One region of the Shewanella sp. SM20 genome, then DNA from elsewhere that is predicted to be linked to it. Evidence: riboswitches for the same ligand, from Rfam matches in the RefSeq annotation. Region 1 holds a riboswitch; the other holds the start of a gene.
The links. Region 1 has a riboswitch for thiamine pyrophosphate ahead of L5M18_RS19850 (TonB-dependent receptor). Riboswitches for the same ligand answer to the same signal wherever they lie in the genome.
Positions count from the first base shown of each region.

Region 2: linked by a shared signal. The riboswitch ahead of thiC (phosphomethylpyrimidine synthase ThiC) and the one ahead of L5M18_RS19850 (TonB-dependent receptor) in region 1 are both predicted to bind thiamine pyrophosphate.

Region 1 is NZ_JAKKRK010000061.1:13,139-24,088, forward strand. Features, by position in the region: gene L5M18_RS19820 (NAD(P)H nitroreductase) at 1-139, opposite strand, end outside; gene L5M18_RS19825 (DoxX family protein) at 325-918, opposite strand; gene L5M18_RS19830 (DUF6279 family lipoprotein) at 1,002-1,859, opposite strand; gene L5M18_RS19835 (phosphotransferase) at 2,052-3,164, opposite strand; gene pnuC (nicotinamide riboside transporter PnuC) at 3,164-3,817, opposite strand; gene L5M18_RS19845 (hypothetical protein) at 3,864-4,124, opposite strand; gene L5M18_RS19850 (TonB-dependent receptor) at 4,222-6,486, opposite strand; TPP riboswitch at 6,541-6,679, opposite strand; gene L5M18_RS19855 (Crp/Fnr family transcriptional regulator) at 6,877-7,557, shown strand; gene tsgA (MFS transporter TsgA) at 7,625-8,800, opposite strand; gene deoD (purine-nucleoside phosphorylase) at 8,851-9,555, opposite strand; gene L5M18_RS19870 (YcfL family protein) at 9,856-10,251, opposite strand; gene L5M18_RS19875 (PaaI family thioesterase) at 10,421-10,918, opposite strand; gene L5M18_RS19880 (PaaI family thioesterase) at 10,905-10,950, opposite strand, start outside.
Region 2 is NZ_JAKKRK010000036.1:5,805-11,967, forward strand. Features, by position in the region: gene trhA (PAQR family membrane homeostasis protein TrhA) at 1-679, opposite strand, end outside; gene L5M18_RS15180 (hypothetical protein) at 1,173-2,555, shown strand; TPP riboswitch at 2,722-2,820, shown strand; gene thiC (phosphomethylpyrimidine synthase ThiC) at 3,022-5,154, shown strand; gene L5M18_RS15190 (bifunctional hydroxymethylpyrimidine kinase/phosphomethylpyrimidine kinase) at 5,157-6,163, shown strand, end outside.

The DNA of each region.
Region 1 (10,950 bases):
ATTCCCATGGTGCTAGGGCGCCATGATCTGGCACACGAATGGCAGCATCTAAGATGATTTTTAATTGACTCGCATCTGGAGCAGGAGCAGTTAATCGTGGAGTTGATTGGCGAGTGAGTAAAAGTTCAATAGCGTCCAAGTTCTTATCCTAGTTCGATATAAATTGCGCTCAAGCATAGCAAATTGCTGACAAAGAGGCATAAAAAAATCCCACCGCTTGAGTGGGATTTAACTTGTTGAGTGCACTTACCATCGAGTGGGCTTCAAAATTAAATGCGCTTGAAAATCCGATGCAGTTAACAATTGAGCCCGCTTGAGAAAGACTTACTTAATCCTACAGCGCTTAGCGATGAAATAATCTAGGCTAGTGTAACGACCACCGCCTAAGGTAAAAAGTGCCAACAACATAATAAAATAGGTGATCGCAAACTCAATACCATTATTAAGCACAGCAAAATTACCTGAACTGGTCAGCCAGTCATAGTTACCGTGCTCCTGCAATAACTCTTTGGCTTTTATCAGTTTATCCCCTGCCTCAAGCACTCTGTCATTCGCAAGCCAAGAACTACCATCGGCAATCGCTAACCAACCATTTGGCCAATGCACAGTGAATGCGGCGACCAACATAGTGACCATCAAAGGGATAGAAATCAGTCGCGTCGCGAGCCCAAGCAGTAATAAGATAGCGCCAAAGAACTCGGTTCCCGCCGCCAATCCTGCCATTACCGCCGGCATTGGCAGACCTAAGCCCCAATCGGGATTGGCAAACCAAGCAACCGTATCTTCAAAGTGAGCGAGCTTGTTATAGCCTGCTTGCATTAACACAGGTGCAAGGTAAATCCTAAGGGCTAATGGTGCTAAGCCTTCGAAATAGCGGCTCATATTGAGTAGTTTCTGATAAAGGGATACGAGTGGCATAAGGTCTCAATTAGTAGTAGTTAGTAGGCTGATTTATTGGCTTGCAGGAATAGACCCTAGCAAGGCAATAAATCTTTCATGGCCTAGGCTTCTTTTTCAATCGCTTCCTGATTCAGTTCCTTGAGATCTTGAATGAGTCCACCTAACTTTTTATAAAAATGCTTAGACTGCTGCTCCGATAAGCTCGCATTCATCGCCAACAGCAAAGTCCCAAATGCCTCAGTATTTTTACGTAAAAACACTTTATGTTGCTCTGACTTAAGCTCATCGGGCTGCGTCATCAGCAAGGTTAAACGCTCGGTTAATAATGCTTTATCAGCGCGCTGACCCAGTGCAACCTCAAACTGGCGTAACCATTCGTGCCTGTACTCAAGCCACATATCTAAGGTAGATAAACGCTGTTGATTATATTGGTTAATAAGTACTTTTTGCTCCGCAGTTACACTTCCAAGCCAATCATCAAATTGGGTTTGAAGGTTTTCATCGGCATCTTTTTGTAACTGTTCAGGGGTTTTTCCCGCAAATTCTTTAACGAGCTCCTGCTCTTCCTCCCGTAATTTTGTGAGGATCTGCTTCACCTGTTCATCGGACAAAGACATTATGATAGGTAGAAGCTCGGGCAAGGCGAACTCAAACAATCGAAACCAATGCCGCTTAGCAATATTCACATGATCTGCCCATAGCACTGGCGTTAACGTATTGGTTTTTATGAGGCCTTCGACTTCGGTCAATTGCACCACATAATGAGCTAACTCTTTGGATTGGTGCCAAATGACAAATTTTTCAATGAGGGCATCAAATGCCTTTTGCTGAGATTTATCTAAGGTAACATAATCCTCTTGCTCCCAGCCGATGGCCCAGTCGAGGAAATGGTAACTGAATTTAGTGGAGCAGGCGCTTAAGCCTAAGAGACACACAAGTAGCATCACGCCTTTTTTCATACTGAATAATCCATCCTAGAATTGTTGCTAATAAGACGCTTGAGACTATATAAAGTTGCTTTTTATATCAAACAAGTTTGTCTAATAAAGGTTTTCAGTATGTTCTACCCGCATGTCCCACCATAGCGCGGTCAATGCCATAAGGGAATGAGCCATTATCATCAGATGGAAACTAAGCACACGCAATAATGACTATTTGGGGGTGATCAGCGGCCAGAAGCAATCAAACCAAGCAAGGTAGTCGGCGCTACGACTGGGTTCTGTTTGCGCTGCCATCAATAATGCCCAGTAACAAGCAAATACCCAATACATGTCAATAGCGGCAGGCACTGCCGTTACGGCTTGTGCAGTAACATAAGGGTGTCCACTCAGATACTGTTTCACCAACACACTTTGCTGATAGGGCGTTAACGCATGGGTCGCTAACACTACAGCCAACTCACACAGTGGATGCGACGCCGTCGCATACTCAAAATCGATACAACACAAGCGGTTATTTTTAAGTAACAAATTATGGGGATTAAGATCGCGATGGCAAAACTGTGGCTTGATTATGCAGGCTGCTAACTCATCACACCAATGTTTGATTTCAATTTGAATTGCAAGCAGCTTAGCCATCCGCTCGTTCCAATCGTGAGTATTGCTATCACCAATATCACTACCCTGCTTCAATGACACAACACGCCTTAATACTGGCTCACTAAATGTTGCAGAAGCCTGATAGGCAAGCATTTGCTGGTGATATTCCTGCCACTGCTCAGTGATACTAATAGCATAAGGCCCTGTAGGCAGATCGCGTAATTGCAGCAATAACGCCAATAGCAAACAATGGGCTTGGTTGGGATGCGTTTCTTGTTCTGCTGCCGGATACTGTAAATAATTAAACGCCGATTGCCCCAGCACAAAATCAGCAGCACTCGTTTGGCGCTCTAACGCTGGCCAGTGAATTAAGCCTTCGTTTTCAATATCGTCACTTTCAATATAATCACTTTCAATAAAATCACTGAGGTAATAACGCTCATCTTCGCTCACCCACAACAGTTCAGGAGCAAGTTTAGCTTGAGCCAATTGCTGCCAGTAAAAACGCTCCTGCTGGCGGTTGCAAAAACTGTCCGCCGCATCCGCATTCACCCGCAGCACATAACTGCCTGTGGGCGTAGTGATTTTATAGTTGTGATTACTTAAGCCGCCCGCAAGCTCATGAATACTTAACACGTTAACTAGCCCTGCACTTTTGAGTATGGGGTAAAGTGCTTTGAATGGCTCGCCTGCTGAGCGCTGCATCGAGACGTTTATATCGAGCATTAACTGAGTAACTTCAAGGTATTAGCTTCACGGGCGTCGGCTAACGCGGTTCGCCACAGGAAATACCCCACGACCGCCAGACCCACATAAAGCACGAATAACAAGGATGTCAGCATCAAGCCTTTGCTGAGATAAAGGTAAATCGACACTATGTCGATAACTACCCAATAAAGCCAATTCTCAAGTACCTTTTTTGCCACTAAATAAGTCGTCATCACGGCGAAACAGGTTGTCGCCGCATCTAGATACGGGAATGCGGCTTGGGTATATGTCGCCATACCGTGACCAACCAAAAGCGAAATCACACCCGTCGCTGCGATCAACTTTAAATGGGTTTTCAATGGCCAAGTGGTCACTTTTACTCCTTGATGCTTATCACCACCTTGGGTCCAGAGCCAATATCCATAGAGCGCCATCGCCATGTAATAGACGTTAAGCACAGACTCCATCAGTAGCGACACCTTCCAAAACAACACAGTGTAAATGGCGGTACTGGCAAAGGCCGCCGCCCAGCACCACACACTGGCCTTCATCGCCAGCAGTAAATATGCCATCGCCAACAATACCGCGAGGGCTTCCCATACGGTCATCACATGGACTTCACCAAAGGCCGTATTAACGCTCTCGACCAAGGTTAACCATAAATCTGTCATAGTGTTGTTCTCATTGCCTATTTGTCGCTTACATGGCGGTCAATCATTATTCGCTGTGGGCTAAATTCAGCTCACCACCGATAAACTTACACACAAATACTGCCTTGCCCCATTTCTCATGGGCCGCTTGCATCTCGGTCGCTAGCATAGTCATCACATCTAAATAATCGCCGCACACTTGAGTTGCCATCGCATTAGTCACGCGCTCGATATTGGGATAACTATCCACGCGGCCAATAAACCACTTGATAGGATCGAGGTAATTTTCATTAAAGGGATACATGCTAATTTCTGCGGTCAGTTTCATTTTAATTCCTTGATATTCTAAAGTAAGGCTGTAGCCCAAATACTGGGCTACAGTTCAGTTAACACTTAAATGATTATACTCACTTTAAAATGAGCTATTACATAAACTTAACGTTAAAGGTTACGCCAATCTGACGCGGATCGCCGTAACGAATATATTGCTTTTCCGCCCAACCGTTATCTGGCTCATTGCCAAAATAAAAGCCACGTACACCGTATTCTTCATTAAACAGATTGCGTCCCCACAAATATGCCGACCATGCGCTCGCCTCATAACCTACGCGAGCATTGACGATAGTGTAGGGTTCAGAGCGGGATTCATTGCTGTCTGAATAATAGAATTCACTCTTACCGCTAAGATTCAGGTTAGCAAACCAACCCGAATTAGCACGATAAGTCCCGCCAAGGCTGTAGGTAACGTGTGGAGAATGGGCCAGATCGCGGCCAGTTAAATCCACAAACTTATCTTCACCCACCTCATACTGATAATCACCATAGGCTGTATTTAAATAGCCAAGGCTAGAATATAAATGCCAATTACTATCGATGTACCAATTAGCATCAATTTCAAGACCATAGTTTTTTGAACTTCCAGCATTATCTACAAAAAGAATAAACTCACTTATATCTTCAGGATTTTGTTTAGATGCAGATACTTGCTGGTCTTGTCTATCCATATAAAAAATAGCAACATTCGTACTAAGAGCGCCAGATAACCATGCAGATTTAAGACCTAATTCATAGTTATATAAAGTTTCCGTATTAAACTCTTTTTTATCACTGAAATCAGCGGGAAGTGTCATATTAAAACCACCCGCTTTATATCCTCTGGCAACGCGAATGTAAGCATTATGCTGTTCACTCAGTGCTTTACTCAATGCGAGATGACCACCCCACATAGTTTCAGAGGGCGAAAAAGCATCCAGATTTGTATCACTATAATCACTCGAGCGATTTTCTAATCTCAATCCAAGAGACAGTAAATAATCATGACTCATATCGATATCGAGTTGACCAAATATCGCATAATTTTTCGCATCATATATTGAATCCAGATATTTAGTTCTTTCTTTAAAGCTAGGATTCAAACCACCGTTACTATATTTTGCATAATCAACCAGACTGTTGTCTTCCTGCAAATTAGAAAAATAAACGCCAAATAACCAATCAGTCGATTCGTTAAATATTTTCCCTGCATCATTTGAAGTAAGACGTAATTCTTGAGTAAACGTTTTTCTTTCACCAACTTTTGACCATGTTGCATCATACACACAAGGCAACTTTCCTATTGAATTCCAATCGGCATCATAAATATCACATTGCTTCCCAGCCCAATACTCAGGGTTCGACCAATCGCCATCGTAACTGTAATGGTGATCGGTATTCGCAAAAGAGGTTAACGAAGTTAATTCGAAGTTTTCTGCGCCGGAATAGGTCGCTTTAAAACCCGCGCCTGTGGTGCGCTGGCTATCAACACCCGGTTGATCCGATGTTGTCTGGGTTGGTGAATTGGTTAAACTCCAGACATCATAGCCATTATCAAAATCGGCATGCAGCACAGTTAAATCAAACTGCAAATCATCTGTCGCATACCAGCGCAGCTTAGCGCGGCCGCTGAATTCATCGCGACCATTGGTATCATCACGGTCTAAATACAAGTTATCGTGGTAACCATTTTGCTGATGTTGCTGCATTGACACACGATAAAGCAGCTTGCCAGAATCCGTTAATGGGCCAGAACTGAAACCACTAAAAGTGCGTAAATCATCATCGCCTAACGACACTTCGCCGCCATGCTCAAACACATCAGTTGGATCGTTACTCTTCAGATAAATCAATCCCGCTAAGGCATTCGCGCCATAACGCGTCCCCTGCGGTCCACGAAGCACTTCGACCTGCTGTAAATCGTACATGCTCGACACCATGCCAATACCGGATAAATCGATATCATCTATGATGTAACCCACGGAAGAATTAGGTGCGCCTTGGTATTGCTCCTGCTCCCCTACACCGCGAATTTGAAAATATTTCGGCCGAGAGCTTCCACCTGACCAGTTAAAATTGGCGATAGAATTAAGCAAATCTTCAAAGTGTTGCGCACTTTCATCTTGAATTTTTTGACTGTCGATAACGGTAATGCTGGAGGGCATTTTTTCTAAGCTTGAACTGCGAAAATCCGCCGTCACCACCATGACTTCCATCTCAGTGCTGGGATCGGGTCTGTCAATAGCGTCGGTTTGTGCAAAAACAGGGGTGCTCAGCGCTGCAGCGATGGCTAACGCCAGCGGCGCTCGGGCTAAAAATAAGCTTGGCAATACGGTTGAAAATGGAGATTGATGGTTTGACGTTTTACGGTTTGACATAGGACCTCAAATATAATGTTTGAGATCCGGCAACGAATAAGCGATTCAGAAGTGTGCTGTTGATTGGCCCATTCCTACGCCGGTATTAGCCGGATCAGGTTCTAAGGGTTCGTCAGATGACATCTCAGTTTGCAGCCGTTAACGTTAAAATCAGAGTAACATTAATGCACAACAAACACCCCTTGGCGGTGCCTAGTATACATGACGGAAATAAAAAGTGGGCACTCTTATCTCTGCGATTCAATTAAATGTCGCGAAAACCACTGCCCTTCAGTCCGTATGATGAAAATATCTTTAGTAGCCGCCTAAATCCTTTCGTCCATTTGACCGCCTATTATGATAATGCTATAGAAGGTCGCAATTTCGAACACAGTAAGAGGACAATAGTCGATGCAGCTAAAACCTTTATCGAAAGGACGTTATAGCCAGCGATGGGAGCAAGACTATCCACTTATTGAAGCGGTTGTACTTAGCTGCATCAGCGAAATAAAAATGCTCAAAAAAGGCGCTCACCTCATGACGCAGGGGGAAGCGATGGCATCACTTGTATTGGTAAAGCAAGGTCGAGTATCGCTCGGCCATACCGCAAGAAATGGTCGGTGTTTTCAATTAGGTACTATTGATTGTGATTCACAACTGTTTGGCGAAATGGAGTTCTTCACCCAGTACCACTGTCAACTAGACATTATTGCCAGTGAACCCTTAGAAATCATGTTGATTAGCGCTGAAAAACTACAACATTGCCTCGGTCAGCATCCTCAACTCGCGCTATTTTTCGCTAGTGCAATTGCGATTGACTACCAAGACACAGTGGATATTTTTACTCGACGACTGCTCTATCCCATCAGTTATAACGTGGCATTTGATATTTACCATGAATACTTAAATGACTTGCCCGTAGATGGCTTTAGTAAACGCTATTTAGAGGCTGAACGATTTGGTACTACCGACCGAGTCTACCGTCGGGCGCTACAAAATCTTGAGGAACGAGGCTTAATTGAGCGGAAAAAAGATGGCATTCGGATTTGTGATCTCAACGCACTCAAGAAATTTGTTGAAGCAGGTATATAACCGCTTTCAACATAACCCACACTCGACTTAATTTAACAACCGAGTGTGGGATGGATGCACAGGTAAATTAACTTACCGATGGAGAGTGTTGTTCCATAGCCGATTTCATCCGACTTGAAACGATCAATAGCATAAATATCGCTGCGTAAAGCAGAGGTATCACATACATCACTGTTTGTAATCCGATAATACGTTCAAAGAAAGAACTGATGGCTGGGCTAAACATCGCCCCAGCACTTCCGCTAATAAGAATATATGACACATTTTTGCTGCTGGCTTTTTTTACAAAAGACACGCCATAAGCAATAAATGCATTATAAAGCGCGGCACACACAAAACCGTAACCATAGGTTAAATAAGCTATCCAATTAAGATTATTGGTACTGACAATGGCAGCGGTGATCACCATAGCTAAAGCAATAATACCGACTAAGAAATGGTGAATTTTTACACGAGTCACAATCACAGTCGAAATTAACGCCCCAATTAGCGCAGCGGACCAATACTGGGTAATAATATTACCGGCATCTTCAAACGGAATATCAAATTTTTGTTTTACAAATAAAGGTGCCCAAGTTAAAAAAGTATATAAAGCCAACATTCCTAAAAATAAACCAATACCTCCACTAATAATACCGAGATTCCATTCAGACTGTTGTTTCTCTTGTGTTGTAGAAGATTGCTCGCAAATAGAGAAATGAGTGAACAAGGTAATAATGACTGTACCGAACGCCACTAAACCTACGGCTAAATAGCTATAACTCCATGATAATGAATTTGTTAATGCATAAGTCGTTATCAATGGAAAAATAACGCCTGCAATATTAAACGTTGCATCTTGCACCACTAACATTGTGCTTTGTAATTTCTCTTGCCACACAGACACCACAATCGTACCAGCAATACATAGACCGATACCGCCACAAAAACCAATTAAGGTCATTGCTACCATCACAACTTGTAGGGAACTGGTTAGATGTAAAGCCAGAGCAGAAAGAGCAACCAGACTGTAACTTATCAAGGTCATTCTTTTGATACCCATTTTTTCAATAAAGAAAAATGCTGCAATCGTTCCCGCGAGTGCACCGCCATTAAGCAATGAAAAAATTGATGCAACTTCGTTAACATTAGCGGCAAATTTCTCAGCTATGGGTTCAATCAACATCCCAAATTGGGTCGCAAAGCCCGCCATAATAAAATTGGCGAGAAAACTGATGGCTGTTAAAGTAATTTTATTATTCATTATGTCATTCCATAAGTGAAATGCTAAGGGTTCAAAGGATGGCTTTAAACCTAATTGAGGGCGGTTTCTAACGCGAGCTCGATCATATTATTAAAAGAGAGTTGGCGTTCTTCGGCCGTAGTTTCTTCACCGGTTAAACAATGATCCGATACCGTTAAAATGGCTAATGATTCGATACCTTGTTGGTGTGACAATCCATAAAGCCCCGCCACTTCCATATCAATACCTAATACCCCAAAACGTTCAAGTGCGGGGATCATATCTTCGTCAGGATCGTAATAAAGATCACCACTAAAGATATTACCAACTTTTACACTAATACCTTTCTCATTCGCTGTTGTATAAGCTTTATGCAATAAAGAAAAGGTCGCAGAAGTCGCCATTTGGTAGCCGCTACTACGCTTAGCGTTAGTAGGTGAATCCGTACCTGCGGCTTGGGCTAAAATGACATCTCGCATTTGTACATGTTTTTGTGTTGCACCTAAACTGCCAATACGAATAATGCGTTTCACGCCAAAATAATTAATCAGCTCATGGCCATAGAGCACCATAGATGAAATACCCATACCATGCCCCATAACGGAAATGCGTTGTCCTTGGTAAAAGCCTGTGTAACCAAGCATATTGCGAACATTCGTGACTTCTACGGCATCGGTGAGATAGGTTTCAGCGATATATTTAGCACGTAGTGGATCACCCGGCATAATAACAGTTTCAGCAAAATCAGTAGGTTGAGCATTAATATGAGCAGTCATCTTTCTATCCTCATGTGGTAATATGCTGATAGTAGTGCTCAATCACTGAATATATTTAGGACTAAAGTCCGGATTTCATCTTGCCGTAAACCTTTTTGCTTAAAAATGGGTAATTTATCGCAACTTTCAATGTCAAAAAGACGAAAGCTAATAACATTTGAATGACCTTAAGGTCATTGAACGTTGATGTAAAAAGAATAAAAAGGCTTACTCCTTAAAAGAAGTAAGCCTTTTTAAAACGGGTTTAATATCAAAAAATCAATTAAACACGGAATAAACTAAACAGAAGTAAACTCAAGCTTAGTTTGAAAAGGTTTCACGCACGTATACATCAAATTTAACCACTTGGGCATTAGGTGCAACAGCGCCGACTTGCAATTGCTGTTTACCGTGTAATTTCACCGATTTCCAGCTGGTCGCTTCATCTTCGATAGTAAAACCGCTGGCATCGTACCAAGTGAATTTATATTGCACACGCATATCGGACGAGGATTTGCTAACAATCAACGCTGAGCCCTGCACTAAATCACCGACTCGGCGTGCATCCACACTCTGTACCGCAATATCTCTGGCAAAGCTGGAGTTATCGACGCGGGTTTCACCCAGTGAGCTCACTGAAATCCCTGCGGTATGTGAGGCACAAGCACCTAAGGTAAGCGCTGCGGCCAGTAATAACCCTGTATAAACTTGTTTCATATATTTCTCCTAGTCACGCCACAAAATACGCAGCTAGCGCATCATTTCCCATTAAACGACAAACTAATCGAACAGTGCTGAACTCATGCTTAATAACATAGGTTAAATAAAGCATTCTCAATCTAAAATAGTGAATCAGTCATGCTTCATCAATCTAAACTTAATCAGATTAATCAATCAAAAAATGTGCCCGTGCCGTAGCAATAAGCTGCTTACGATTGGTTTGCCAACAATCAATATTCACGTTGGCGACTCGTCGACCCTGACGGGTAATACGACACTCAGCAAAACTATCCTTGTGCAGACCTGCACGTAAATAGTCGATTGAAAAATCAACGACTTTAGGCACCTTTGCCGTTTGCATAAATACCATTAACTGCACTATCGCTGACATTTCCATAAAGCCCGCAATCACGCCGCCATGAATAGCGGGCAACACAGGATTACCGATATTGTCGTCTTTAGCGGGCAATTTAAAAATCAGTTCATCACCAAAACGCTCCACCTTCATGCCAATAAATTTGGCATAGGGAACGTGCTCAAGTAAATGGCCAAAATCATTAAGTTCAGTGGCGCGTTTAACTATCCCTTGCACATCAATAGGCGCTTTAACCTGTGCGTTTTGAGTTGTACTGGCTGCATCTAGTATCGAATTATTTGCGCTCATCACTCTCTCCTATCGCAGGCACGGCTTCACCC
Region 2 (6,163 bases), on a different contig from region 1:
TAACAGTCAGATATATACACAGAAAGTGGCTCATGGCACCGCCGAGCACAAATAAATGCCAAATGGCATGGTTGAATGGAATGCGTTTACCGACGTAGAACACCACTCCTAAGGTGTAAAATAACCCGCCTAAGATTAATAGATTAAAGCCTACCTCTGACATCGCCGCCGTTAAATCGCCCATCACAGTGACACATAGCCAACCCATAGCGAGATACAAGACTAAGCTTAACTTTTTGAATTTGTGAATAAACAGTGTCTTAAATAGGATCCCACCAATTGCAAGCGACCAAATGGCCGTTAAAATCACTATCGACTGCGTGCCTTGTAAGCTTATCAGCATCAAAGGTGTGTAAGTCCCTGCAATTAAACAGTAAATAGCGCAGTGATCGGCGATCTTCAGTTTATGTTTCCAGCCTGAATGGCTAACGCTGTGATATAACGTCGAGCATAGGAAAAGCACTATGATGCTCGCACCATAAATGGTTACGCCCGTAAGTTGAATTGGCGTTAGGTGATCTTGACCTTTAAGCAGCATGAGGACCAATGCCACAATCCCCGCAATGACACCTAGGCCATGGGATACACTGTTAGCGATCTCTTCTTTGATACTATATGGTCCAGATTTTACCAGGTTTTTAACTGTGTTTGGCTGTTCGGTAACACTTTGACTCGACATGGTAGATACACACTCGTAAACGATAATGACTGAGTCTATCAGTTAGAAAAATAAATCACCATATTTAAGCGTACACTTGTAAGCTTAAATTTATGGTTGGCTTCTATTTTTCATCTTTTAGATTTTTAACGCCGTCTTGCACTCCCATCAGTGCATCGCATTGATGATGCTACTCGCTTCAAGACGTGAGATTTAACATTCAATTTAGCGCGATTGTGATCTCAATTCCCAGCCTTATTTGTCTCAATTGACAAGTGTCTTATCAAGCATTGGCGTAAGCACTGCGCTTGTCGCGTGTTGTATTCGCGTTGAACTTTACCCTGTTTGCCTCCTCTAATCTGCGTTGGGCACTCGCAAGTAAATGCAATCATTGGATAATTTGCTTTCAATATTCAGCAACTCGATATTGGATTGATATTGGATTTGAGTGTAATCGTTCCACGTTAAGCATCATTGAAATCAATGGATACTATACAAAACCTAAGGATGGATTTTGCCTTTTCAACATCAACCCAAGGCCGCGCATTTATTGACAGCATCTCCTACAGCGATAGCGATTGGAGATGATGTCGATAGTGCTTTGCTGATTTCGGTCACATCGCCAGAAGGTGAGACTTTTATCGCCTTTGATCATCAGCTCGGTGAACTGGATGCTGCTCAAACGCCTGTTTTTACCACTAATGCGGAGCCATTAGCGTTCAATAGCGGTGCAGGCTTTTTAGTCACTGAGCATGACACCCAAGCTATAGACCAAGAGCAAGCCCAAGATTTGGTACTGCAAGAAATCCGTGCTGAAAATCAAGATCAAGATAAATTGGTTTCTGAATCTGAATCTGAATCTGAATCCAAACCTGAACTGTCTAGGACGATACAAACTAGTGCTCAGGGATTGGGTACGGGATCAGTTTTGCGTGCTCGTCAGCCGTATATCAAAGAATTAAGTCTGTTATTTTTTGTGTTCTTAGTGCATGCGTGTTTATTTTTACTTATCTGCATGTTGTGGCGCCCGCAGTTAAATCCCTTTGGATTGAAGGAAATAGAAAGCCGTGGTCCTAAAGTGACAGCGATCAAGGCTTACTTTATTTATGCTCCCGCGGTAGAGAAAGCCGAAACCTCGGAGTCCAAAACTGAGATCAAGGCCGAGGATAAGACTGAAGCGACAAGTTCTGTTACGCCTACAATTGTTCCCACACCTCAAACTCAAGTGAAGCCTCTGCCAATACTTGAAAAGGTCATGCCTGAAACAATAGCACCCGAAAAGGCCGTCTCTGAAAAAGTAGAGTCGGAAAAAGTGAACCCAGATACGGTTAAACCGAACATCACTCAATCGAGCCAATCTCAATCAAAGAAAACTCAATCAATTGCCCCAAGTGATGAACAACCCACTGAAACGATGGCAACAAAACCAACGAATACGTTGGATACCTCAGAATTAAAGCCGCAGCTTGGCGCTAAGAGCTCGCCTGCAGCAGAAGGTGAGAGCACAATAGCGACAAGCTCAAGCATGAGTTTATTCACGCAGCAATATTTTGAACGTCAGCGCGAGCAAGCGCTCGATGATCTCGTCATTGAACAGGCCGATAAGTTCACCCGGAAATCGAATATGAGTGAAATGAGCCCAGAGATGGAGGTGCTATTTGTCCCTAATGCTGATGATTTCGGTGGCACAACGAGTCTAGATTTACCCTTAGACCCAAATCGTATTGTGCGTAAAGGGGATACTTGTTATCGCGTGGTACAAGTCGGCACTCAAGTTAATCCTTACGCCGAAAATTTAGGCTTCTCATTTGACTGCAGTGGCAAAAAAATCAATCAAGCTATTGATGATGCCATTCAATCTCAATTAAATAAAATGATGCTCAAACCCCATAAATAGTGACTTTCTTTTATGATCTATTTTCATGCTAGTTATAACTTTTTAGTTTTATTTAATTTAATCAATTAAAAACAATGAATTATGAATCTTTATTTTGGATTGGTAGTTAAGGTTTTTAATTGCTTTTTTCCTTGTTTGTTGCTGCCGCTTCTGTCTATACTGCGCACTCATCTTGTCGGAGTGCCTCTTGGCTGAGACCGTTTATTCGGGATCCGTTGAACCTGATCAGGTTAAAACCTGCGAAGGAAACAAGCGTAATAACACATATTAAATCGCCAAAATAGACGGCTTGAACACCTGTTAACTCAGCAGTGTTTTAAGCCTTAATGTTGAGATTTAATTGTTATTGAGCAGGGTAACTCAATTTTTGAAGCCAGTGTTGGCCACAAAAATTGATTGCCATGCCCAGCTATCAACAACTCAATTCTCCAGACAAGCAACTCCATTTTTTAACGTGAGATTGCTTATGTCCAGTTCAAACCCAGCTGTAGCTGCCAATGCTATAGAAATCACAGCGCCAGAATCGACAATCCCTAATAAATCGACAGTGGCTAATAAATCGGCTGAGTCTAGTCAATCAATCGTGCCTAAGGCGCCGAGTCGCCGCGAAACCCGTGCGCAGGCCCAAGCCTTTATTGATACGTTAGCGCCACTGCAACATCCTAATTCACAAAAGATTTACCTCGAAGGCTCTAGTGCCGATATTCGCGTTGGCATGCGACAAATTATGCAGACGGATACGCTGGTGGGCGGTACAGATGATGCGCCTATCATGGAAAAAAATCCGCCAATCCGCGTGTATGATTGCGCCGGACCTTATTCCGATCCTGAGGCCGACATCAATGTGCGCCTCGGCCTTGGTAAATTAAGACAAAACTGGATCCTAGCCCGCAACGATACAGAGCAATTACCCTGCGCTACATCGGATTTTACCCAACAAAGGCTCGCCGATGACGGTTTAGACCATCTGCGTTTTGAGGCAGGTTCGAGTGCGATTGTCCGCCCACGCAGAGCGCTGCAGGGCAAACGCGTCAGTCAATTACACTATGCCCGTCAAGGGATTATCACTCCCGAAATGGAATATGTGGCGATCCGTGAGAATATGGCACTTGCGCAAGTACAGGATGAAATCCTCAATCGTAAAGCCAAGGGCGAAGCCTTTGGTGCCTTAGTTGGTGAACCGATTACCGCCGAATTTGTCCGCGCCGAAGTTGCCCGTGGCCGCGCGATAATTCCGCTGAATATTAACCATCCCGAAGCCGAACCTATGATCATCGGGCGTAACTTTCTGGTGAAAGTGAATGCCAATATTGGTAATTCTGCGGTGACCTCTTCCATCGAGGAAGAAGTGGAAAAGCTCGTTTGGTCTACCCGTTGGGGCGCAGATACTGTCATGGATTTATCCACGGGTCGTTATATTCACGAGACCCGTGAGTGGATCATCCGTAACTCACCGGTGCCCATCGGCACTGTGCCGATTTATCAAGCGCTGGAGAAAGTGAACGGCGTGGCAGAGGATTTAACCTGGGAAGTGTTCCGCGATACCTTGATTGAACAATCTGAGCAAGGTGTTGATTACTTTACGATTCATGCTGGTGTACTGCTACGTTATGTGCCGATGACGGCTAAACGCGTTACTGGGATCGTTTCCCGCGGCGGTTCAATCATGGCCAAATGGTGCTTGAGCCATCATAAGGAAAACTTCCTCTACAGCCATTTTCGTGAGATCTGTGAGCTTTGCGTTGCCTACGATGTATCCCTGTCTTTAGGTGATGGTATGCGTCCAGGCTCAATTGCCGACGCCAATGATGCCGCCCAGTTTGCAGAGCTTGAAACCTTAGGTGAGCTAGTCAAAATCGCATGGGAATACGACGTACAAACCATTATCGAAGGGCCGGGACATATCCCGATGCAGCTCATTAAAGAGAACATGGACAAGCAGTTAGCTCACTGCGATGAAGCGCCGTTTTACACGCTTGGCCCGCAAATCACCGATATCGCCCCTGGGTATGATCATTTCACCTCCGGCATAGGCGCGGCCATGATCGCTTGGTACGGCTGCGCTATGTTGTGTTATGTCACGCCAAAAGAACACTTAGGATTACCGAATAAACAAGATGTTAAGCAAGGTTTGATTGCTTATAAGATTGCTGCCCACGCCGCCGATGTGGCCAAAGGTCATCCGAGTGCGCAAATTCGTGACAATGCGCTGGCAAAGGCGCGGTTCGAATTCCGCTGGGAAGATCAATATAATTTAGGACTCGATCCTGAAACCGCGCGTGCTTATCACGATGAATCTTTACCGCAGGAATCCGCTAAAGTCGCGCATTTTTGCTCTATGTGCGGCCCTAAATTTTGTTCGATGAAAATCACCCAAGATGTACGTGCCTATGCCGCTGGCTTAGAGGCGGCACAAGCGAAAGCGGAGCAAGTTGAAGCGGCTGCCCAAGCCATGCAAGTCACAATCAAGACGCCGCAGGAGTTGGAAGCGGCAATGGCGCTAAAATCGGCAGAATTTACCGCCTCGGGCGCCGAGCTTTATCAGGTGATAGACAAGCAGGTAAAAGACAAGCTTGTCGCCGAAGCTGAGGAAGCCTAATTATGCTGGGTATTCATGGGGATAATGCGTCCATGAATACCGCTCGCCCCGCGATTGTTTGGACTATAGCCGGTTCAGACAGTGGCGGTGGTGCCGGTATTCAGGCGGACTTAGCGACAATTCAAGATTTAGGGTGTCACGGTTGCAGCGTGATCACCACAGTGACGGCGCAAAGCTCAGTGGCGGTCACTTTAGTCGAACCCGTATCGGCGGCGATGTTAATGGCGCAGCTGACGACTTTACTTTCCGATTTGCCGCCCAAAGCGATTAAAATCGGTTTACTGGCGGATCAATCTCAAGTCGCATTATTGGCAGATTGGCTGGCGAGTTTTAAAAGCCACTATCCAACCGTGCCTGTGATTGTCGATCCTGTGATGGTCGCCAGTTGTGGCGATGCATTAGCAGTAGATAACTGTCAGGATATAAAAAATACGGCCAAATCAGCCTTAGATTTTAATCCTTTCAAAGGCTTAATCGAACTTATCACGCCCAATGTGCTTGAACTTGGGCGGTTAACTCACAGTGATGTTTCAACGAAAGCACAATTCGCTGCTGCAGCACAGGCTTTATCCCAGAGTTTAGATTGCAGTGTGCTCGCTAAAGGGGGCGATGTGAGTGGTAGCACTGATATTCTTGATGATACTCATGCTAAAACTCACGATAACACTCATGCTCAAACTCAGGCTAACGTTAATGTTAGCACTCTCGATAGCAACGGCTGGGATCATGGGCTTGCTGAGGATTATCTGGTTTGCCATCAAGTACGCGCTAGCTCTGAGCTGCATCAAAATGGGCGTTTCTGGTTGGCAAGCCCGCGGGTTAATACTCGTCATAACCATGGTAGCGGCTGTACTTTGTCATCGGCCATTGCCGCCGTGTTAGCGCAGGGTTTTGTATTGCAAGATGCGGTGGTTGTTGCAAAAGCCTATGTGAGTCAAGGCTTAAGCTCGGCGATTGGTTTAGGGCAAGGTCCAGGGCCGTTGGCCCGCACGGGGTGGCCCAATGACTT